3 regions of the Sphingobacterium sp. UBA3549 genome follow, and region 2 is predicted to be linked to each of the others. Evidence: riboswitches for the same ligand, from Rfam matches in the RefSeq annotation. Region 2 holds a riboswitch; each other region holds the start of a gene.
What was found. Region 2 has a riboswitch for S-adenosylmethionine ahead of B2W36_RS21190 (5-oxoprolinase). Riboswitches for the same ligand answer to the same signal wherever they lie in the genome.

Region 1: another riboswitch for S-adenosylmethionine. It lies ahead of metE (5-methyltetrahydropteroyltriglutamate--homocysteine S-methyltransferase); the one in region 2 lies ahead of B2W36_RS21190 (5-oxoprolinase).
Region 3: another riboswitch for S-adenosylmethionine. It lies ahead of metF (methylenetetrahydrofolate reductase [NAD(P)H]); the one in region 2 lies ahead of B2W36_RS21190 (5-oxoprolinase).

Annotation. Positions count from the first base shown of each region.
Region 1 is NZ_DFOE01000017.1:186,196-194,255, forward strand. Features, by position in the region: gene B2W36_RS09520 (single-stranded DNA-binding protein) at 1-256, opposite strand, end outside; gene B2W36_RS09525 (hypothetical protein) at 431-796, shown strand; gene B2W36_RS09530 (helix-turn-helix domain-containing protein) at 828-1,418, opposite strand; gene B2W36_RS09535 (tetratricopeptide repeat protein) at 1,842-2,369, shown strand; gene metE (5-methyltetrahydropteroyltriglutamate--homocysteine S-methyltransferase) at 2,468-4,780, opposite strand; SAM riboswitch class I at 4,859-4,962, opposite strand; gene B2W36_RS09545 (response regulator transcription factor) at 5,151-5,840, opposite strand; gene B2W36_RS09550 (sensor histidine kinase) at 5,942-7,774, opposite strand.
Region 2 is NZ_DFOE01000038.1:4,337-12,396, forward strand. Features, by position in the region: gene B2W36_RS21150 (hypothetical protein) at 1-320, shown strand, start outside; gene B2W36_RS21155 (hypothetical protein) at 493-801, shown strand; gene B2W36_RS22700 (outer membrane beta-barrel protein) at 1,007-1,192, opposite strand; gene tnpA (IS66 family insertion sequence element accessory protein TnpA) at 1,313-1,591, opposite strand; gene B2W36_RS21165 (hypothetical protein) at 1,918-2,277, opposite strand; gene B2W36_RS21170 (hypothetical protein) at 2,318-3,094, opposite strand; gene B2W36_RS21175 (hypothetical protein) at 3,147-3,476, shown strand; gene B2W36_RS21180 (DKNYY domain-containing protein) at 3,478-4,356, opposite strand; gene B2W36_RS21185 (hypothetical protein) at 4,686-4,991, shown strand; gene B2W36_RS21190 (5-oxoprolinase) at 5,024-5,287, opposite strand; SAM-I-IV-variant riboswitch at 5,354-5,447, opposite strand; gene B2W36_RS21195 (DUF3050 domain-containing protein) at 5,654-6,424, shown strand; gene B2W36_RS21200 (3-hydroxyacyl-CoA dehydrogenase) at 6,576-7,472, opposite strand; gene B2W36_RS21205 (oleate hydratase) at 7,539-8,060, opposite strand, start outside.
Region 3 is NZ_DFOE01000037.1:317,524-325,583, forward strand. Features, by position in the region: gene B2W36_RS20150 (30S ribosomal protein S16) at 1-32, shown strand, start outside; gene rimM (ribosome maturation factor RimM) at 151-675, shown strand; gene B2W36_RS20160 (hypothetical protein) at 775-1,626, shown strand; SAM riboswitch class I at 1,803-1,905, shown strand; gene metF (methylenetetrahydrofolate reductase [NAD(P)H]) at 1,977-2,933, shown strand; gene B2W36_RS20170 (DUF2723 domain-containing protein) at 3,174-6,203, shown strand; gene B2W36_RS20175 (OmpW/AlkL family protein) at 6,348-7,013, opposite strand; gene B2W36_RS20180 (glutamine--tRNA ligase/YqeY domain fusion protein) at 7,449-8,060, opposite strand, start outside.

The DNA of each region.
Region 1 (8,060 bases), on a different contig from region 2:
TGCGATAGGTGAGCTTACCTTCAACCATCAGCTTCGTTCCGCGTTGACATTTCTTTTCTATGGTCGTATTTTGATTTCCCCATACTACGAGTGTATGCCACTGGACTTCCTCGACCCATTCTCCGGCTTTGTTCTTAAATAGATCATTGGTGGCGAGACGTAATATGGAATAATTTGTACCTGTGGAAGTTGTTTTGATGATCGGGTCATTTCCAAGATGACCTACTAACTGTACTTTGTTACGTAATGTACTCATGTGTCTAATTTTTAAATGTTTTCAATAATTCTTATTTTAGTTGATGTTCATTGGCTTTTGACACCGAATGATCTAGAGCAAAGATGAGAAGGGACATACATCTTATTCGTCTGTTTACCATTTGTATTCGACTGTAGTCGATTGTAACCGTTTGTTGTCGTTTAGTAATTTTCTATGAGTTCTGTTGAGAGAGTTTGCCTTGAATGTGGCAAGGGTATACGTGGCCGTTCTGACAAGCGATTTTGTGATGATGCTTGTCGGAATGCCTATAATAATAAATTAAATAGCGACCAAACCAATTTGGTGCGTAACGTGAATAATATCCTGCGAAAAAATCGCCGTATATTGTTAGATACCTTGAACGGGGAGGGGATGGTCAAAATACAGCGTGAAAAGTTAAAACAATTGGGGTTTGATTTTAAATTCCATACTCATATTTTTTCCAACAACAAAGGTCAAACTTACCAGTTTATTTATGAAACAGGCTATCTGTTGCTTGAGAAAGATTGGGTGTTAATCGTTCAAAAGAAGCCGCTGTGATTTTGACTGCAATAGATTCATTTGTATTGGTTTAGTTTGCAGAACTGAACTTGGCCTTTCTTATTGCGATATAATTAGAAATAGTAAACGTTAGAATCAAGATATAATAGCATACCGGGATGAGTAAAATATAGGCACTATTGAAGATATTGCTTAAAAAAGACGGTAGTGCAATCTTAAAAAAATCTGCAATAATGATATAGCCTATGAAACTTCCTAGAAAAAATAGTCCAACAGCATGTATTACAATTATTCTTTTTAGGTGCTTACTGTATAAAGCGTCTTTGTTTTGTTTCGTATAGCCCATAATTGCTGGGACCAATAACCCTAATAATGGATTGATCAGAAAGGTAAGCGATGCTAAATATAAAGCTTTAATACTTCCTGTTTGATTGTTGTCGATACTGATTTGATTTATATTTGGCATAATGAGTTGTTCTAGAGGTATTTCCAAAATTTGACTAATTTGTTTGAGACTAAATCCACTGATTTCTTCAGTGCCTTTTTCTATGCGTTGCACCGTTCTTAGCGATACACCTGCTTGATCGGCGAGTTCCTGTTGCGTTAATCCCTTACGTTTTCTTGATAGTTTGATGAATTGATTAGCTGATTGATTTTCCATAGTCCAAATATGAGGAAATAGTCGTTAAATTTTAGCGAAATTGATGCGACAATAATGCGCCAATAGCACCTTGTAGGATTTAAGCGATTAATAATCACAAGTTTTTGGGAATTTGGTAAATATTTTGAATCTTTGTAATTCAATAGATTAATTAATAAAAACGGAAGAATATGTTTGCTATATTAGAAAATCCCGCTTCGTCCACAGAGAAGATTCTCGGGAATATTCTTCAGAATACGGCCCTTTCCTAATCTTCTTTCTTAATACGTTAAATAACCTACGTTGCTATTGGCTAAAACTTGGCGCTCTAAATAGTAGTCCATTTTTCCAATGTGCTTAGCTTATTATGGAATTTTAAAAATCCAGTTACTTTCAAGTGTTATTATGAAAGCTGGATATGAATGTTATGTTTTAGAAAATTTTATGAATTCAGTAAATAAATATGTCCTTCAGGCGCTGGATAACTATCCTATATATTTGGAGGAGACCATGGAGTCCTTATCCTATGCACTGTCTTATGATGAGTCCAATACAATGGCGCTGTGTTTGATGGGAAGAGTTCACGCCGAGCAGTTGTTTGATTATGAGCAGGCAAAAAGGTACTTCCAGGAAGCTTTGGCGCATAATGTGCAGGCAGTGGAAGTATATCCTTATTTTATTCAGACATTGATTGATATGGGAGAATATGAAGCTGCAAAAAAGACGATTAAATTTGCTTTGACACTTCCGGCGATGCCCTTGGCAGGGATCTGGATAAAGAAAGCACTTCTATTTGAAAAAATGAGAAAATACAAAAAGGCGTTGAAGGCGTTAAAGATGGCGAAACTTGAAAATGTTGATCTTGATTTTTCGTCAAGCCTGAAGTCTATTGAGGATCGGATTAAGGGGAAACAGGAAATTAGTAAAGGAAGTGGGAAAAATAGTAAGAAAGAAGGTAATACTGTTCGTTAATAGGATCACGATCTGGATACAATTTTAGATTAATATGAGTACAATAAAAAAGCCCTAGGTGAAATTTCACCCAGGGCTTTATCAATATAGTTTAAGAATTATTCTGCTCTTAAGATTTTGGCAGCTTCTACCATAGACTCTAAAGCTGCTTTGGTCTCTGGCCAAGCACGGGTCTTCAATCCGCAGTCAGGATTAACCCAAAGTTGTTCTGCCGGCACTACTGCTTTTGCTTTACGCAATAGATCTACCATCTCGTCTTTGCTGGGTACACGTGGAGAGTGAATATCATAAACACCTGGACCAATATCATTTGGATATTTAAAGTCTCCAGCGAAAGCATTCAATAATTTCATTTGAGAACGTGAAGTCTCGATCGTGATAACGTCAGCGTCCATTGCAGCGATATCTTCGATTACATTATTGAATTCTGAATAACACATGTGTGTGTGGATTTGTGTATCGTCTTCTACATTTGAAGAAGAAACACGGAAAGCACGTACTGCCCAGTTCAAGTAATCTTTTTGATCAGCTTTACGTAAAGGTAATCCTTCCCGGATAGCTGGTTCATCAATTTGGATGATTTTGATACCTGCTTTTTCCAAGGCTTGTACTTCATCCAAGATGGCCAATGCAATTTGGTAAGTCGTTGTTGAACGCGGTTGATCGTTACGAACAAAAGACCATTGTAAGATTGTTACAGGACCTGTTAACATACCTTTCACCGGACGGTTTGTCAATGATTGTGCGTAAGATGACCAACGTACAGTCATATCTTCTGGACGGTAGACATCACCATAGATAATTGGAGGTTTAACACAGCGAGAACCGTAAGACTGAACCCAGCCGTTTTGTGTGAAAGCGTATCCGGCTAATTGTTCACCGAAGTATTCCACCATGTCATTACGCTCGAATTCCCCATGTACCAAAACATCGATGTCCAATTGCTCTTGAAGGCGGATGGTGTTTTCAGTTTCTTCTGCGATTGCTTTATCGTATTCCGCTTGTGTAATAGCACCTTTTTTCAAATCTGCTCTCCATTTACGAACATCTTTTGTTTGTGGAAAAGAACCTATCGTTGTGGTAGGGAATGCCGGCAAGTTAAATTTCGCTTGTTGCGCTGCTTTACGGTCTGCAAATGCTGAAGTACGTTTTGCATCGTCATCAGTGATATTGCTTGTACGTGTTTTAACTTCAGGTTTGTGAATTAATGGAGAAGTGCGACGGCTTTCAGCAGCAGCTTTGTTCGCTTCAAAACGTTTCGCTGTTTCCGCATCAACTTCGCCTTCTGCCAGTACAGCTAAGTCTTTTACTTCAGCTAATTTTTGTTTGGCAAAGGCTAACCAATTTTTTACTTCAGCAGGTAATGATTGTTCATTATGCTCATTATCTAGGTCAAAAGGAACATGCAATAAAGATGAAGAAGGAGCCACCCAAACGCGGTCTTTTCCTAATGCATCAACTGCTTGCTTGATTTTAACCAATGACTTTTCGTAATCGTTTTTCCAGATGTTACGGCCTTCAACAATACCTAAAGATAATGTCAATGAAGCGGGAACTTTAGCTAAAACGGTATCCAGTTGGTTTTCACCACGGACAAGATCCAAATGTAAAGCATGAATAGGCAAATTAACCGCGATATCTTCGTTATCTTTTAACGCTTCGAAATAAGTGGTAGCGATTAATTTGATGTTTTTTGCTGCAGCAGCTAATTTTTCAAAAGTAGGCTGATATAGCGCTTTTACTTTAGCATCTAAATCCAATGCTAAGAAAGGTTCGTCAATCTGAACATATTGCGCACCAGCTTCAGCTAGTTTAGACAATATTTGCTCATATACAGGGACAAGTTTATCCAATAAATCGATCCTGTCGAAGCCAGCTTCTTTTTCTTTACCGATCAATAGGTAAGTGATCGGACCAAGTAAAACTGGTTTAGTATCAATGCCCAATGATTTTGCCTCGTTGTATTCATTTAAGAATTTTTCAGAAGTCAATTTGAATTCTTGATCTTTTGTGAATTCTGGTACCATGTAGTGGTAGTTTGTGTCCAACCACTTGGTCATTTCCATTGCAGTTACGTCAATTCCTTCTTGTTGGAAACCGCGGGCCATTGCAAAATATAGATCTAAGCTGTAATTGTTGTCTACTTTATTCAATAAAGAATGGTAACGAGCAGGAATTGCACCAACAGTGAGGGTTAAATCCAATACTTGATCGTAAAAAGAGAAATCATTGGAAGGAATCAAATCTATTCCAGCATCTTTTTGTGTTTTCCAATTGCCTTCACGAATTTTTTTTGCTGTGTCCAATAATTCCTCAACAGAAGATTTTTTAGCCCAATAGGCCTCATTGGCTTTTTTCAATTCGCGGAACGCGCCCACACGAGGGTAACCTAAATTGTTAGTCAATAACATAATGAATGTTTTTAATATTTCTTTTTCAACTATATTTCTTGCTAGAGAGAGAAGGACACACTAGAATTCGGTGACTTCGGCTTATCATTCCCTTATCAAATAGGGTAGAATTTAGCACCTTGTCAAGGGACAGGTTGCTAAGGCTTCATCGGGTCTATTCCCTCTGCCTTTCTCTATAAGCGACGCTAAGTTAGCACATTTCTTTTTGAAATGCAAATTTTTTATAAAAGTGCGTCTATTTTTTATATTCTACTAAGAATGAAATTGTTTTGTTCTTTTATTTTCATCCATGAATTTGTGTATGTCATGCACCAATACGCTGTGCAGCATAAAAAAGGGGAATGACTGTATTTCTCATTCCCCCTTTTTTTTAGCTTACCAAAAGTTTGTAACCTTTTCCGTGCACGTTGACAATCTCCACTTTACTATCCTCTTTCAGGTATTTTCGAAGTTTACTGAGAAAGACATCCATACTTCTACCAGTAAAATAGTTGTCATCATGCCATATTTTTAATAAAGCCTCCTCTCTTGTCAATACATCATTTTTCTTTAGGCAGAGCAGGCGTAATAGTTCAGCTTCTTTAGTCGATAGTTTCTGCATCTGCCCTTTATAGGAAATCTGCTGACTTGTGTAATCAAAGAAATAATCGCCAATTTCAAATTTGTCTGCAACTACCTCTTCTTCTTTATCCCGAACACTGCGTTTTAGCAGGGCATTGATGCGAAGTAACAATTCCTCAACCCGAAACGGCTTGGTGATATAATCATCTCCTCCAAGTTCAAAAGCTTCAGTTTTATCTTCCATCATACCTTTCGCTGTGGCAAAGATTATTGGAACAGTATTGTTTGTTTTTCTGATTTCACGTCCAACAGAGAAGCCGTCTTTCTTAGGCATCATGACATCGAAGATGCAGAGGTCATAGTTATTTTTCTTGAATTGGGATATTGCTTCATCACCATCTGTACATAGTGTGACGTCAAATTTTCCCTTTAATTCGAGATAGTCTTTTAAAAGATCCCCCAAATTAGGATCGTCTTCTGCTAATAATATCTTTTGCATAATGAATACTTTAATTTTAACGAATTCCCTTGATGCTGATAAATCAGCTTCCTCTACCTTTGAAATTCTTTTACAGAGGAAATATACAAAAAAGGAACCTTTTATTTTTTTGTAGGCAAAATTACTTCAAAGGTCGTGCCCTTATCTTTTTCGCTTTTAACCGTAATTTTTCCGTTCAGTCTCCTCAGAATATCTTGTACATAACTTAGACCAAGACCAAATCCTTTTACATTGTGGACATTGCCTGTCGGTATCCGGTAAAATTGGTCAAAAATCTTTTGAAGGTGATCTCGGCTCATACCGATACCGTTGTCAGCTATAGTGACCACAATACTATCCCCGACGTTTTTTGATTGTATACTCACATGTAGATCACCTTTATTGTATTTAATTGCATTATCCAATAGGTTATAAAATACGTTTGAGAAATGCAGTTCGTCGCCAACGACGACATCTTTCGTGGCTGCCAGATCAATAGTGAATTTTCCGCCAATATTTTGCATTCTCAGTTGCATACTGTCCGTAACAGCAGAAACAAGATCGTTAATATGAACATCTACCTGATCTAGTTTTAAGGTTTCTTTTTCTAATCGTGCTAAATCAAGTACACGTTCGATGTGATTTCCTAATCTAACGTTCTCGTCGTAGATGATATTGGCTAATTTTTGAACGCGTTTATGGTCGGCATTGATATCGGGATCCTTAAGCGATTCACTAGCAATCATGATAGTCGCAACTGGCGTCTTAAACTCATGTGTCATATTATTGATAAAATCTGTTTTCATCTCCGAAACTTTCTTTTGTCTAAAGATGATAATCAGCGTGTATGCAAAACATCCCACCAATAAAAAAAGTAGCGCAAGCATAGGCAAAAGGAGATAGCCCATATTATCTGCGATGATCGCCTTTTTGTTTGGGAAATAAATCGTTAATTTTCCCGGTGCAGCACCAATGTCGCCTTTAAAGAGAGCAGTGGAGTACCGTGTTGTATTTGAAGGATTTTTTAAAGCCGCTTCGTCAAGGATATTATTGAGTAAAATATTGTTTGTGCTCCATATTTCGATATTAAATGGCGCTTTAATGTCGCGTTGAGCCAATTCCTCTTTGATAAGCTCTTGAACGATGATAATATTCAGTCGATCTTTCAATGGGCGTTTAGCTAATTCCATTCCAATAGCCACATCTTCAATATAGTCAGCCTTTTTACCGCCCAACATGGCAACAGAATCATAAACGTTAAACCCCGACCAAGAGTTCTTTTTATTAAGCACATCCAGTCTTTTTTCTAAATCAGCGATCGTTTTTGTAAGTTTTGCATTCTCTCTTGGAGGTAAGGTGGCTACCCTGAATTTGGTTTGCTGATCAACCAAGCCATCGAGCAAAGGAATAACAAAGCGCGTACTATCATCTTTTCCGCTCACCTGATCATCTACCTTCGATGCGTTTAGCATGATGAAGGCTTGTACTAGATTGTCATCGGTAAGCTCATTTGAAACAGAAAATTTGATGTATTTTTGGTACTCCGGTCTCTTGATGTATGTTTCATAAAATGAATTTTTAATTTCGATGACATTCGGATATAACGCACGTAATTGATCTTCTTGCTCTTTGAAGTTGGAGAAAATAGTATGCTGCTTGTTTTTTAACTCTTCAATTCTATATTGGATTTCGAGTTGCTCGGCTAAAAGGCGTTGTTTTGCCTGCTCTTGTTTGGATTTTTCAAGATTTCGTTCCTGTTGAACTTTAGCAAAGTCAACAACTTCCCTCCGTTCCAACTTTCCCGCAACAGCTGTTATCGCAGCATTGACGGATTCATCAAACAATTGGGATTTTTGACGATAAGAATCTCTTAAAAAATAGAATTGCATAGCCAAAACACCGATAAGGGCCAATGACATCAGTCCAATGATTAATACAATGCTATTTTTCTTCATTTGAATAGAGGGTTAAATAAATATAATTTTTACTGTATCACAAAGTTTATAGCGTATCGTTTGTTTCCATTTGTATATTTATCCTGAGGCCTACTTCTGATAGCCCCATGATTGACAGCTCATTTTCTAAATTGTTACAAATATAAAGATGCTAATGTGTTTTGAAGCTGTTTTAACAATGTTTAACAGCGATCTATTTAAAAATAGATGTGGTTGTTTGTAAATTAGTGTGGGTAATAGCTTATATGAAGAATTTTACCGTATTATAGATATATAATCTAATTAA
Region 2 (8,060 bases):
AGATGCTGGAAACAGCCGGGGAGGATAGGGAGGTGGATTTCCTGGATGAAATAGACTTAACCCTGTGCAGATCCATGGATCTGGAGCAGGAGGTATTCCTGCTCAATAATAAAATCTTGTCCCAAAAGATACGCTATAAGGATATGGGGATCTTTACGTATAAAAATGGTATGATCAGCCTTTATTTAAGAAGTGCTATGGACGAAAATCTGACTTGTGGCGAGCAGCGCAGCTTAAAGGAGGTGGTTAATATCACGAAGGGATTTGTACAGAAGATTGACCGGGATAAAGCCATACCCTTGGATATGATCCAAGCTTGACACCAACTGAAACGGGGCCGGTTGCGTATCGTACTTAAAATACCTTTTGAGGGACGGTACCATTTTGAGGTGTCCGACAAGATTGCAAAGCATATCAGGGAATGGGTCATGTTGCAGGTGCCAATAGAAAAAGAGCAATAAAATAGAATAGGTAAACTTTAATAGATAGATTATGGAAAAAGTAAGGGACAATACCTGGAAATGCCGTGCTACTGGTAAAGTTGGATTTCCTTCTTTAATTGAGGCGCGATGGGCAATGCTTCATTTTAAGTTCAGATCTCGGTTGAGGAACAAACTGGATGGTAAACGTATCAAACACAGGATGGGTAAAAACGCCTGCAAAAGGGCTTATTATTGTAAGTTCTGTAAAGGTTACCATATGACCACCTGGGAAAAGGGTCACTTTAATGATTATAAGGCCATAGCCAAAACATGGGAGATACCGAAAGTATTAGGAAATTGGAATTTTTCGATAGAATAATTCTGTCTTCTATTTTATGTGATATATTAAAGAAGGCCATAGCCAAACACTTCTGTAGAAGCCATTAGGATGGCTATTAGAAACCGAAGTGTCGAAGATGGCCTTATCTTCCATTCAGACAGACTTAATGCTCAAACGTTGGTAATATGCATTGAGATTAATATAAGCATTAATGTTCTCCTTGTATCGAAAATTGTTTGTCTTGTCATAATCTTGGCTCGTACTCACCGACCGTTACAAAGAAATATTCAGCTGTGTTCCCTGTTTTTGTACAGTTGGTTTTTACCCCTGTGGAAATCAGAATTTTCTCTGTTAACGGATTCCTATAGTCGGCCTTTATTGAATAGATGTTGATATCAGATTCCAGATCGAACACGAATACCTCAACCACTGGTAGCCTGTCGTTGCATCACTGATGTGATCAGTCCGCATAGCCCATCGAATGATTTGCGCATACTACAGTGGTTTTCGTAAAGGTAAAACCGGTGTGATGAACCCAGCGAAAACATTATTAAAGCTGTATCAGTTGAGAAACAAGGGCTAGATCGTGCGCTACCTTAATGCATGCTCCGGTGGGATAAATAACTTCAACTTCATGTTTACTGCTGATCTTATCGATGGCTATAAAACTACCGCTGGCTGTTTCTTCCCCTTTGCTGCGCGAAAACCAATAATAAAAAGTGGTTTCGTTAATACCGTTTTCAGCGCAATAAGTCTTCTTGCTCTTGCCGCTAGCTCGCCAGCCTGATATCATAGATAGCATGACAGCTCTTTTTTCTTGCATATTCATAATGTAAGTACACCAAGAGGTAGACAAAGACTTTTAAGGGTTCATATCAATTATGATCATGCTTTTTTATGCTATATTATCTATAGCGTCTGTGTATAGATGGATAGACTAAGCTATTTTACATTTAAAACGGCTCTATATATTTTACTTATTTAATGAGAGCAGTAATAAGACCTACTAATCGTTTTTTGAATTGACTTTGATTTACTTCTTCAATTGAAAGAAAAACTAAGAAGCCTTTCATTACTTGATATATCCGATTGGCTCAGCTGTCACGAACCTTTGACCAAGCTTATCTAGCTCTAATCAACAAATCTGAAATATTCTTAAGAAAAACCAATTGGCAAACCTAGCATGATCATTATGGAAAATATCGTTAGATAGAATACTATACCAGTAAGTTTTTCAAAATCAAGCCTTCTTCGTACAAAAAAACTACCGACCACAACTATTATAGATAGAAAATATAGTATGGCGATCCCCTTATTTATCATTCCTGCAGATTCAACAGATATTCCCCAAATATCTGCTACTTCCTGATTTGGAGTTTCTGAATACATATTTCCATAAAACCCTACTGACGTAATTTTACGGATGATACCACCGATTCCGACGTATGGCAAACATAACCATCCTATCAATTGGGTGACGCAGATTGCAAAACATATATTATAGTATGACTTCATATGGCAAATTAAAGTAAATTATATTTAATTGAAAAACAGACTAATCACAATCAGTCGATAGTGTGCTTAGAGGAGCCTCCCCATTCAATACTTTTTTTACCAAACTCCAATCAGGTCGATGCTTTTGTGAAGCCTTGATAGTTGCACTTCCTCCCCTTTGATTAACAAATGATGTAACTTTACCTTGAAAGGATTCCCATAATGCATCAGCTTGGCTAAACGGCACATTGGCAAGCGACTGTAAGAACGTAGCATCCCAATTTGTAATTCGATCTACTCCCCTCGTATAAAAAGTGTGAGAACCATCTGAATTCACTTCATATCCAAATTTTCTATTTCCGCTGACTGGATGATCATGATATTTGGGGTCATTGATGGTAGTAAAGGTCCATTCTGTAGGTGAGCTGTCCGATACAATTACAGATCCGTTATCTGGCCCCGGAATATCTATACCTATAATTGCACCTGTGGGATTTGAAGAATTCCATAAATAAGTGTCATTCACAGTATAATAATTATATGGTTCAAATATTGAAAGATTGTTATTTACAAACTGATTTAAATTTAATCTTATATATTCTAAAAATGCAGATGGCGTCATCCTTGTTCCGTTTAAAACAGGTAATTGGTCAACGCGTATCGAGAAATCATCCATATTGACGACGGAGCTATAAGCATTATTGATCGACTGGATCCTTGCTTTAATAGGTCCATTTAACCCCGGCACGATATGAGGTGTAGCGAGTAACTCATCTAATTTATTGAAGACATCATTATTTGGAACAAAATCAGCAATTTCTACCCATTTTTCAACCATCGGAAAGGAGTCCTTTCAGATCGGTAATAAAGAAGAGTTTACTTACCGACGTATGGCCATCCAAGCAGCACGGCATCGCTTGCAAAAAGCTGCAGCATTTGATAAAGGTGGGCGTGGTCGTAAGCGGAAAATGAAAAGCTTGGAGCACTTCAACGAAAAGGAGAAAAATTATGTAGACACCAAGCTCCATCTCTATAGCCGCCGGTTAATTGAACTTTGTGTGAAAGCACAGGCAGGTACCCCCTTGTTGGTCAACCAATCCAATAAGGAGGAAATTGCCAAAGGCGATAAATTTCTGTTGCGCAACTGGGGCTACTACGGTCTTATTGAAAAAATTAAATACAAAGCTAAAATGGTCGGGATCAACATTATTATCGAGTAGATCAATCCAATTTTTTCCCTTTATAAAACTTGCTCCATGCATCCCCGGCATAGCCGTTATCCAAATATTCAAAGGTGGAAGCACTCGCCCCCTTCAGCTCCTGGCCGCGATAGAAAACCGTCCAGGAGTCTTTCGCATACCCTCCTCTAAGTGCTGTAAAGGTAGATGCCGAAGCGCCGTTAACTTTTATTCCTTGATAGTAAACTGCCCAGGCGTCTTTGGCATAGCCATCACCCAAATATTCAAACGTTGAAGCAGAAGCCCCTTCCACTTTCTGATTTTTATAGAAAACAGACCAATTGTCCTTGGAATATTGACCGCCAAGAGGCTGTGTGGTAGGACCAGCAAATCTCTCGTTCTTTTCGCCCCGATAATAGCTTGACCAATTATCTTTTGCATAACCCCGACCGAGGTTTTCAAAGCTGGAGGAGTTGGCTCCTGCAATTTCTTTGCCCAAATAGTAGACTTTCCATGCGTCTTTGCTGTAACCATTTCCCAGCGTCTTGAAGGAAGACGCTGTCACATTCGATAAGGATCTGCCATAAAAATAGATCTTCCAGGCATCACTAGCGTAACCGTCACCCAGTGACTGAAAAGTAGAAGGACTTGCATCGGCTACAGCTGCCCCCCGAAAATAGACTTTCCAGGTGTCTTTTGCATAACCATCACCTAAAAACTGAAAAGAACCGGCATTGGCATTGACAATTTCTTTACCACGATAATAGATACGTGATCCGATTTTGCTGTAACCATCACCCCGATGTTCCTGAAAGAAAAAAGTAGCAAAATTGGCATGCGCTACTTTAGCACAAATAGCCTGTGTGGCAGTAGTCAACAAAAGAAGAACGAGCATGGTTTTAAATGGGACTTTTGACATCATATAGGGCATCGGGTTAAATTTGAAAGCAAATGATCATATGTTACTCTTGTTAATGAGACCCAATAATCACAATAAAGTTTAGTCATCAATTAATTATTTATTTCTTGGAACTGATGCGATTGAAAATAGAAGGTCATTATTTCGCATGCTTATGTCTTCAACTAAATTCCAACCGTTTAAGCGCTCAGGCTGCGGTGATAAAGATAACAGTTTTTATGAAATTGTCGACTCCGACGCAAAAGCGATTGTACTGTCAGATCTTTGTCAATACGCAAGGTAAAAATCGGGAATATTTGGTCGAGTAGTATTTTTTTTATATATTGCTGGTTATGAGTTTTAAAGAAAAATTAGAGAACTGGCGCACGTCAATCAATCGCGCCGGTAGTGGTGAGGAATTGTATATTTTGCTTTTGAACTACAAAAAGTTTATCAACAAAAATTGGATGGACGATTTTGGCGATCCGGGTAACTGGAAATCGGAATTAAATCAGGTCATCAGCAAAGTAAGAAAGAAAGTGGATGTGGCAGAAATTCAAAATTGCGACGATCTCTCGTCCTACAAAGACGACGCTCGGCAAACAGCCCATTCGCTCAATCATACATTAAGATATCACCACTCATTGACAAAAGAGTAGGCTAGGCCTACTCTTTTTTTGTTTATAGGGCTTTACTGTAAAGGAATCAAAACATTTTGTTCCAGACGGACAGGCACCTGCTTCACCGACGTAAAGCCGTCTTCCTTGGAAATAATATTAGAAAGATCAAGCCCCCTTTTGGAGAATGTACTGATCAAAGCTGTTCTGAAGGTAGCTTTCGATGATCCCCAGCCTTGTCCTAAAATGGTGTCGTTGTTGAGCTGGATCAGTTCATCTGTTGAATAATAACTGAATTTTTCCAGTAAGTGTTGGTAAAGATTTGTTGTTGTAGCCATACAATTTAAAAATTTAAAGGATTAAACCATAAACTGTATCCAGATTACTTTGGGAAAATAACCGTTGTGTAACGTTTATTTTGGTCGAAACCCGTATTAATTTACCACCGCGGTGCCTTCACTCGGTTGGTATTGCATCATGCAATTCTGAATACTCTACAAAGATAGTAGATTATTTTTTATAACAAAACTTTTTTTGTCTTTACTGCTATTAAACGCTGATAATCGAAAACAGCAGCAAAACAAGCTGGTCGCTTTGACTTTAATTTGGGTATAAAGCGGTTAACTGATTGGGAAATTTATCATGTTACTGTAATCTCATCGAAAATACTTTAAAAAGCAGAGAGAACACAATACTTTTGCGGCATGAATAGAATTGCGGAAATTAACGAATACATTGCTACCGAACGCGAAGTATTATTGCAACACCCTTTATACCGTAAAATCAAAACGATCAAAAATTTACGTTCTTTTACCGAAGGGCATGTGTATGCTGTATGGGATTTTATGTCTTTATTAAAAGCTTTACAGATCAAATTAACCTGTACCACACTTCCATGGTTCGCCAGTGAACATCCTTCAACGCGCTATTTGATTAATGAAATTGTATTGGCAGAGGAGTCGGATGAATATATCGATGGACGTCGATTAAGCCATTTTGAGATGTATCTCGACGCAATGTCTGCTATGGGAGCCGACCTCCATTTGATCAATAAATTTATTGCCAATGCCAAAAAATCGGATAATATATTCGATGCTATAGCATTGACAACATTGGACAGGCGAATCAAAGATTTTCTGAATTTTACATTCGAAGTAATAGCTGAGGGTGAAGTGCATAAAATTGCGGCGGCATTTACCTTTGGACGTGAAGACCTCATTCCCGGAATGTTTACCTCTATTTTAGAAGAAATTAAAGCGAATTTCCCTACAGCCAATTTAGACAGTTTTATTTATTATTTTCAACGCCATATTGATTTAGATGGCGACGAACACGGTCCATTGGCGATGCAGATGATAACAGATCTTGCGAAGGACGATGAGGTTAAATGGACGGAAATGAAGGAGATTAGTAAAGTTGCGCTGCAAAAAAGAATTCAACTGTGGAATGCAATTGAAGATTCCTTATATGGATAATACGTTAAGCAGATCTTTGAGAACGGCCTTTCAGAATCATGATCTGAAAGGCCGTTCTATGTAGATTATAACAAGTCTTTATTTATCCGTTATCTTGTAAGATCGCGCACGAGCTGTTTATTGAAATCGCGTTCTTTCGAAAGCCAGTCCATTACTTCAAAAAGTCTGGCGATTGATAGGCTGGATTGGGATAGGTATAGAACCCTTCCCCGGTAGCGACGCCTAATTTGTTCTTGTCTATGAAATGTTCTTTAAGATAGGCTACAGTTTTGATCTTTATGGGATCATTGGCTGCCTCGGCACTCATTTTGTTGATATTATAGGCAGTTGTGATGCCAACGATATCGAGTATGCCAAAGGGGCCCGTTGGCGCTCCCGTGGCAACCATCCAAGTCTTGTCGATTGTTTGGGCATCGGCTACTTCGTTGACCAAAAGATCCGTTGCTGCCGATAGTAGCGGAACAAGTAAGGAGTTTACAATATAGCCAGGCTGCTCCTTATGCAGTGGCAGTGCAACCATCCCAATGGATTTTGAAAAGTTGACCACCTGCTCAAATACTGTTTTGTCTGTGCCTGGATGGCCCATAATTTCTGCTGTATTGTGCTTCCAGATCTCATTGGCAAAGTGTAAGGCCAAGAACTGTTTGGGGCGGCCGGTCTCCTCAGCAAACTGACTTGGTAGCAGCGTTGAGGAGTTTGTCGCAAAGATGGTTTTTGCAGGAGCGACCTTTGCCAGCTCGTTATAGAAACTAATTTTAATCGCCGGATTTTCGGGAATTGCTTCGATCAGAAAATCTGCGTTCGCTACTGCCGAAGTGAGGTTTGAATCGTAACTGAGTCTGTCGAAGGTTGAAGCCAATTGTTCTTGACTGGCATGAAGATCATGTGCGAAGGCCTTCGCCATAAGATCAAATTTAGCTTTCGCTTTGTCAAGTACCTCATCGTTGATATCATAAACGGTGACATCGTAGCCATGAAAAGCAGCTTGGAAAGCAATTTGATAACCTAAAACTCCGCTGCCTGCTATCGTAATATTTTTAAAGTCCATGATGTTATTATTTTTTTTCAATTCGTAAAAACATACGCCGCGAAACCATGGCGCATGCTGTGATCCTTATCCTTTAATTCCTTTTAACCAATCTTTGAATTTGCTGATCTGTTCTGTGAGAAAGGATTCCTGCTCTTCCTCGTCCGCGGAACCAAGCGGTAGGATATGTTCAAAATAAGTGCCTTTCAATAGTTTACGCAGTAAACCTTCTCCTATAAACGGTTTGTCGTCATTTAACGTTTTGGCCGCTTTTAAGAGATGACGGATGTCGTATTGAAGGGGATTGATATCTGGAACCTGTTTATTTAAGTTTAAAAGTTCATATACGGCAATCCGTGCTGTACGTACTGAGCTTTCCATGGTAAAAACCACATCGTTATTAGTTTCGACAAACTGACCGACCAAGCCAAGATTTTTGCAGCCTTCAGGGACAACTCTTGGACGGTCACCCTTTGCTCTAGGCATAAACATAGACGTAATGTAGGGCATAAACGCCGTACGCACAATGGTATTTGTGATAACATCGTCCAGTTGCTCAATAATTCCCAGATGGTAACATAACTCGGCTAGAATTTCATCTCCCGTACA
Region 3 (8,060 bases), on a different contig from region 2:
AAGCTCCTGCATCAGAAGAAACTGAAGGTTAATTCTTTCATAAAGTATTCGAGAAAGCCGACTCAACCTTGAGCCGGCTTTTTTTGAAACAGCCTATAGGCTATAGTTTGCCATTATCATGTCTTACATCTAATTGCTAAATACGAAAATATGACTATTGATCAAAGCTTTTACATCGGTTATATCAGCAAAACAAGAGGGCTTAAAGGAGAAGTACAGCTATTTTTTGAATTCGAAGAATACGAGAGTTTGGATATGGATGTCGTCTTCGTGGAAGTGAACAAAAAGCTTGTTCCTTATTTTGTTGACGCCATCAAATTTCAAAAGAACAGTACCGCTTATGTGACATTCGAGGATGTGGATCATATTGATAAGGCTCAAATACTTGTACGTAAAAAGCTATATCTTTCCAATGATAAAATGCCGGAGCGTGATCCAGATGATTTTAGATATACGGATTTAATCGGTTTTTTAGTAATTGATGAAAACCATGGTGAACTGGGGAGAATAACAGATGTTCAGGAGTTTCCACAACAATTTGTTGCTACCGTAGATATGGATGGCAAGGAGCTGATGTTCCCACTTTCGGACGATTTGATCTTAGGTATTGATGGCGAAGAGGAGATTATTGAAGTTGAATTGCCAGAAGGCTTAGTGGATCTGTATAAAGAATAAGTATATCCTTAGGCTTATATAAATGAATAGCCTTTCATAGACTATCGCAGTAATTTATTATATTGGCATATATTATTTTGCCATAATTATTAATTGATTTTGAAATCGTTATTACTCCTGCTATTCCTATTTTCACTGTCTTCTTGTGCTTTCTTTGGAAAGAAAAAGGAGTTTCCTGAAGGTAATTATCAGATGATATTGGGCTATTCGAATGAGCAATATCATAAACTTAAGAGAGAATCTCCCCAGAATGTGGAGGCAAATACCTATGGGAATGATCCTACTTTATATCGGTCCTTTCTCTCACTCCATAATAAAGACCGCTTTGTCTTGGCGCTCGACGATATATTACTCTTCGGAAAGTATAGATTCAATGGTGACAGATTAGAGTTGACCGACGAGAAAAAAGGTAGCATCGCATTGGATATTGTTAAGGTAAAAAAAGATTTTATTCAGCTAAGAGGTGATTTTTCACAGTTTAACTCAGCGCGTGTACCTACTACCGAAAGACTTTATCTCAACTTTGCCTTAGATAAAACCCCTATACGCGAGACACCAAGCAAATTTGACAGTCAAGTGAATTTGTGGCGGAATGCTCCCGTAAGAGCAGAAAGTGAAAAGGAGGTCAAGGCGAGGGCATTGAATTTTGTTGATTATTCCATCGCTTACTTTCAACATATATCAAGTTCTGGTACACATCACGATTATCGAATGGATGGTGTTGAATCGCCAATTATTTATGCTGAGAACGGTATTGTGCTCAAGGCGTGGACAGATGTGCCGGAATCTTGGAAAGAGTTGTTTTACAATGAACAAGATGCATTGATCGCCTATCGCTATTTATTTGATGGCTTTAAATATGCATCGAAAGAGGAATACCACGTAACAGGACTTTTATTAATCACATTTTATCTCAAAAATCTACGGAATTCCCTGGCAGCGCATCTTTAGCCAATGATTCTCGATCCTTACTTTCGCCTGTTTTTTTAACATTTTTTGGTGGTGCATACATTTCTTTTGTTGCGTGTAAGCAGAGCCCAAAGGTCTTATTGCCCTATTTTCGGTGCCATTTTAGTCTTTTCGAAAAAATATTTTTGTCTTTTGATTTTTTAAAACGATATTAGCAACGCTTATAGAGAAAGGCCGAGGGAATAGACCCGTTGAAGCCTTAGCAACCTGTATTGTTCAAGGTGCTAAATTCTACCCTACTCCATGTGGGAAAGATAAGTTACATGAAGATAAACGATTCCTCGACGTGTGCGTTTCGATATAAGCCAACCAAACTAAAAAACAGTTTTTTAATGAAGATTATCGATCATATCCAGAATGCCAAAGGAAAAACATTATTTTCTTTTGAGCTATTGCCACCGGCGAAAGGGCAGGGCATCCAAAGTATTTTTAAAACCATGGATGAACTGATGGAGTTTAAACCTCCTTTTATCGACGTAACTTACCACCGGGAAGATTATATCTATAAAGAGCATGCAAGTGGATTACTGGAACGCGTTTCCTATCGCAAACGTCCTGGGACAGTGGCGATATGTGCAGCAATCATGAATAAATATAAAGTTGATGCTGTGCCCCATTTGATATGTGGTGGTTTTACTAAGGAGGAAACCGAAAATGCACTGATCGATTTGAACTTCCTGGGTATAGATAATGTCTTAGTATTGCGCGGAGATGCACGTAAGGGCGATGCTGATTTTATTCCGACGGATGGTGGACATGCTTTTGCAACAGACCTATTGGAACAGGTTGCTGATATGAATAAAGGAAAGTATCTGCATGAGGATATTGTCACATCGGAAAAGACTGATTTTTGCATCGGTGTAGCAGGTTACCCCGAAAAACACTTTGAATCGCCAAATTTTAATACTGACTTTAAATATCTGAAACAAAAAGTCGATATGGGGGCGGAATTTATTGTAACTCAAATGTTCTTTAATGTCGAAAAATATAAGGAATTTGTTACTAAATGTAGAGATAATGGAATACATGTGCCTATTATTCCAGGATTAAAGCCACTGACAACTAAAAAGCAGCTCGTGACCTTACCACGAATATTTCATCTCGATATTCCAGAAGAACTGAGCGATGCTGTTTCGGAATGTAAAACGAATGCCGACGTCAGACAAGTCGGAGAAGAGTGGTTAGTACAACAATGTCAGGAGCTGATCAAGTTTGGTGCTCCGGTTTTACATTTCTATACGATGAGTAATCCGGGTCCAACAAAGAAAATTGTAGAAAAACTAGCCTAACTCATAAAAATACCCGCGAAAGGGAGCTGATAAGCTCCCTTTTTCATTGTTAAGATATCCTATAATTGACCTTATAGCCGAGTCGTCGTGTTGGTAACGGAGTCATTTGCGTGCGTGCAAGTGTCAGTGTGTTTATTGTCAGGTACTTGTGTTAAATAGTGTTAATTAACATATTGGAATCAGGATAACTTTTTAACTTAAAGTCCTAAAAAGGATTTTAATAGAAGACCAATTGACCTTATGACGTACAACAGAATAAATTCTCTACTGGGTTTTGCTTGCGGACTCATTGCCACATGTGTATACATTGCTACCGTGGAAAAGACGGTAAGCTGGTGGGATTGTGGTGAATTCATTGCCTGTGCTTACAAGCTGGAAGTAGCACACCAACCTGGGGCACCATTGTTTCTTCTGATTCAGAATGTATTTTCAAACTTGGCTTTGGGTAATGCAGGTAAAATCGCCTATTGGATGAATATCGGATCGGCAATTTGCAGCGGGCTTACGGTTACATTTTTATTTTGGACGATAACAGCAATTGCCAAGAAGATACTCCGCGAAGACAAATACGCACCTTTATCCAACTGCTTGCAGATCTTCGGCGCAGGAATTGTTGGTGCAATGGCATTTAGTTTCAGCGATTCATTTTGGTATTCGGCCGTAGAATCCGAAGTTTATGCGATGTCGTCCTTGTGTACAGCAGTTGTGTTTTGGGGGATATTAAAATGGGAAGCTCGTGCTGATGAAGAAGGTAGTGATCGTTGGCTGGTATTTATCGGTTTTGTTATGGGGCTTTCTATTGGAGTCCATTTATTGAATCTTTTGGCTATCCCAGCGATAGCGATGGTGGTCTATTTCAGAAAAGCAACTCAGGTGAGTGCGAAAGGTACCTTAAAAGCGTTTGTAGTAGGTGTACTGATCCTGGGAGCCGTTTTGTGGGGTATTATTCAATGGTTGGTTGGCCTGGCTGCTAAAGTTGACCTTGTATTTGTAAACTCACTTGGAATGGGATTTGGTTCCGGAATTTTCTTCTCGTGCTCATTGCTGGTAGGATTGATAGTTTGCGGTTTGTATTATTCGTATACAAAGCGCAAATACACGCTCAACACCGCTTTGTTAGTTTTTTGTTTTGTTTTATTTGGATACAGTTCCTACACCATGGTCATGATCCGGGGAAAAGCAAATCCATCCTTGAATAATAATGCGCCGGATAATGTATTTTCTTTTTTGGGATATTTGAGCCGGGAACAATATGTCCGGGAGCCATTGCTCAAAGGCCCGTATTATGATTCGCAAGTGGTTGGTGTAAAGAGTAAGACAGGCTATCGGAAAGATCAATCGGCGTATGTACCCTTTACACAGATAGACAAATATCAATTTGATAAGGAAACCTTTTTCCCGCGTATCTACAGCCAAGATGGAAACCATCAAGCCTATTATAGAAGTTACCTCAATTTGAAAGAGGGAGAGCAACCACAATTCTCCGACAATTTTAAATTCTTTTTCAATTTTCAGCTTGGCGATATGTATACGCGCTATTTCTTATGGAATTTTGTCGGTAGACAGAATGATCGACAAGGGTATGGGACCTATAGCGATGGCAACTGGCTGTCGGGGGTCAAAGCATTCGATAACTGGCGACTAGGTGCGCAAGATAAACTACCGCAATCGCAGGCACATGATCCGAGCCGAAATACCTATTTCTTTCTGCCGCTGCTTTTGGGAATAGCTGGTGCGGTATGGTTGTATCGAAACAACAAGCCTTATACTTTGGTCGTAACCCTGCTGTTTGTATTTACCGGAATAGCGATTGTTGTTTACCTAAATCAAACGCCCATGCAACCTCGGGAGCGGGATTATGCTTATGTGGGCTCTTTCTACGCCTTTGCAATCTGGATTGGATTGGGGCTGATCGCATTGGTTCGTTTTTTCAAACGTTTTGTACGAACACGTTATGCTTTGGCGACTGGTTTATCTTTTGCGTTGCTGGGCGGCCCCATTATTTTGGTTCATCAAAACTGGGACGATCATGATCGATCGGAGAAATCGATGGCAAGGGACTTGGCGCGTAATTATCTTGAGGCCTGTGCTCCAAATGCAATCCTATTTACGTATGGCGATCATGATACATTTCCGGTGTGGTACTTACAAGAAGTAGAAGGTGTGCGTCCCGATGTACGGGTGGTCGTCTTAAGTTATCTTACCGGTGATTGGTATATGCAACAGGCCAGGCAGCCGACTTATCGAGCAGCAGGCCTCCCCGTGACAATTCCGGCAGAAAAGACAAAAAAAGGTGTCCGTGATTATATCCCCTTTGTGGATAGGCAACTCGACAAAGCTGTTGATGCAGGTCAGTTATTACAATTTGTGACGTCAGATGATCCCGATTATAAAGTTCAGTTGAATTCCGGTGAGAGGGAAAATTATTTCCCCTCAAGAAAAGTCAAACTGGACGTTAATAAAGCGGAGGTCGTCAAGAAAAATGCAGTTCCATCTTATTTGCAGGAAGCTATTGTATCAATTATGGAATGGGAGATACCAAATGACCACCTAACAAGGGCAGATTTAACAATCTTATCGGTGCTTGAAAATAACAAATGGAACAGGCCCGTCTATTTTTCAAATATGTTGCCAAGTGATCTTAAATTAGGATTAGATAAATATCTTGTTAATGAAGGTTTCACGTCTAGACTGATGCCGGTCGCAGCTACAGGTGCGTCAACAGAAAAGCAAATTGAGCAAGCCGGACTAGTGAACATTGAAGCTTTATATCATAACATTATGCACACGTATAATTGGGGCAATATAAAAAACGCTCGATATGTTGATACGGATTCATTCCGCTTTTCAAGCATGTATGCAAGAGATATTTTTGGAAAAGCAGCGCGTCTGTTGTTGGCTAATGGCCAAATAAAACAAGCAGGAGAAGTTGCTAAAAAAGCATATGATCAATTACCTGCGCGCGTGTATGCTATGTCAGATGCAGTCAACTATGCTGATATTATTGATAGTCTATATCGTTCTGGACAACCTCAGCTCGCCAATAATATGATGGATCGAAATCTAAATTATGTAGCTGAAAATATGGAATATTTGCATCAACTCGTAGTGGATAAGAAAAATTTAAGCTTCGAATGGAATGATATTCAGGTTGGATTGGACTCGGTAGATCGCTACCGTAAAATTTTATCGGATGCGAAAGAGGATAAACGATTAGCGCGTGTCGAGGGCTTAAGGCGTCAATATCAAAACTGGTATGGTCTAGAGTAATGTTTGTAACAAACGAAGCCAATGTATTGGGTTTGCCTAAATGGTAACTGGATGAATATGCTTGAGCTAAGGAACCAGATGAGGCCGTTTTCATATACTGAAAGCGGCCTCGATACATATAGGATAGGGAAATGAGCCAAATGATTAGAATTTCATGCCGACTCCAAAGCCAAGGAGAAAAGGATTGATATCAACTTTTGCCGGTATGGATAAGTTGGGAGCCAAGTTGGATGCATCCACATTAACATCTGTCTTTAAAAGAATATATTTAGCATCTAAATTCACAAAATATTTGTCTGATAGCTTAAAGTCAATCCCGAGTTGGGTAGCGAAGCCAAAAGCATTGTCGTATTTCACATTCTTTACAGTTGATCCAGCGTTAGCACTATAGAATATCGTGTAATTTATCCCTGCGCCCACATAAGGTTTTATAGCTCCATCGGGGAAGAAGTGATATTGAGCTGTAAGCGTAGGAGGAAGAAGCCAAACACTGCCTAGATCGACATTGCTGGATGAACTTCCACCAATCGCAGTTAAATCTGAGCCTGTTGTATGCACATTATGTTTTGTCGTTCCAAGAATCAATTCCGCCGCAATGTTTTTTGTGAAAAAATAGGTGAAGTCCAGTTCAGGAATAAACTTTGTGTTGATGTCCACGTCTCCGCCTATCGTATTAATAGTAGCCGATTCGTTTGGCATGACTGCCACTCCTCTGAGTCTCATTTGCCAACGTTGATTAGGGATTGTTTGTGCTTGTAAACTTAGTGCTCCTAAAGTGAGTGTCAATGCGATTAAAAATAACTTTTTCATATCATTAAGGGTATTTATTTGACGTAAAACTATTGCTAAAATCAAGGCAAAAGAGTGACGATAATCAAGTTGAAAAATGAATGATATAATGCTTTGAGTAGTGTACATGACGTACCTTTATAAATTATTGTCAAAAAAAAGCACATCTGTATCTGTTTTTGACTCTGGGGGAATTTTGTTTGTCAGTCTTGAGTAAAGCCTGAATTTTCGAAGGCTATATTGCATGTTGGAGAAAAAGCAAAAATTTAGGATGATCTCAGGTTTGATAGCGTTGCCTAAATTTATCAGAAATGCTGTGAAGAGGATGACTGTGTTTATATATGCTTTTTGGGGAAGGAAAATGTCAAAGCTGGCTGCAGATTTAGTAAAAGGACATACCATAAACTAAAAGAGGTCGGAATCACTTCCGACCTCTTTTAGTTAAGAATAAATCTTTTATGCATTTTTCTTTACCTCTTTGCCCCAGGAATCTTTCAGTGTAACCGTACGGTTAAAGACTAATTGGGAAGGGGTAGAATGTGTATCTAATGTAAAATATCCCAGTCGTATAAATTGATAACCTTTTCCCGGAGTTGCATGTGTTAGATCCGGTTCAATATAAGCGCGTTCAATAATATGCAAGCTTTCAGGGTTAATCGATGCTTTGAAATCTTCTGCAGCAGCAGGGTTTTCATCATTGAACAATCTGTCGTACAATCTCACTTCGGCTTCTTTCGCATGCGGCACGGAGATCCAATGAATTGTTCCTTTCACTTTCAACCCAGAAGTATCTTCTCCTGATTTAGAATTTGGAACATATGTACAATGCACTTCCGTTACTTTTCCATTTTCATCTTTCACAAAATCGTGACAGGTTACGATATATGCGTGTTTTAAACGCACAGAAAGTCCTGGAGCTAAACGGAAGAATTTTTTTGGAGCGTCTTCCATAAAATCATCGCGTTCTATCCAAAGTTCTTTTGAAAATGGAATGGACCGCGCGCCTTCACCACCTTCAACTTCTGGATTGTTTTCACCGATAAGTTCTTCTACCTGGCCATCAGGATA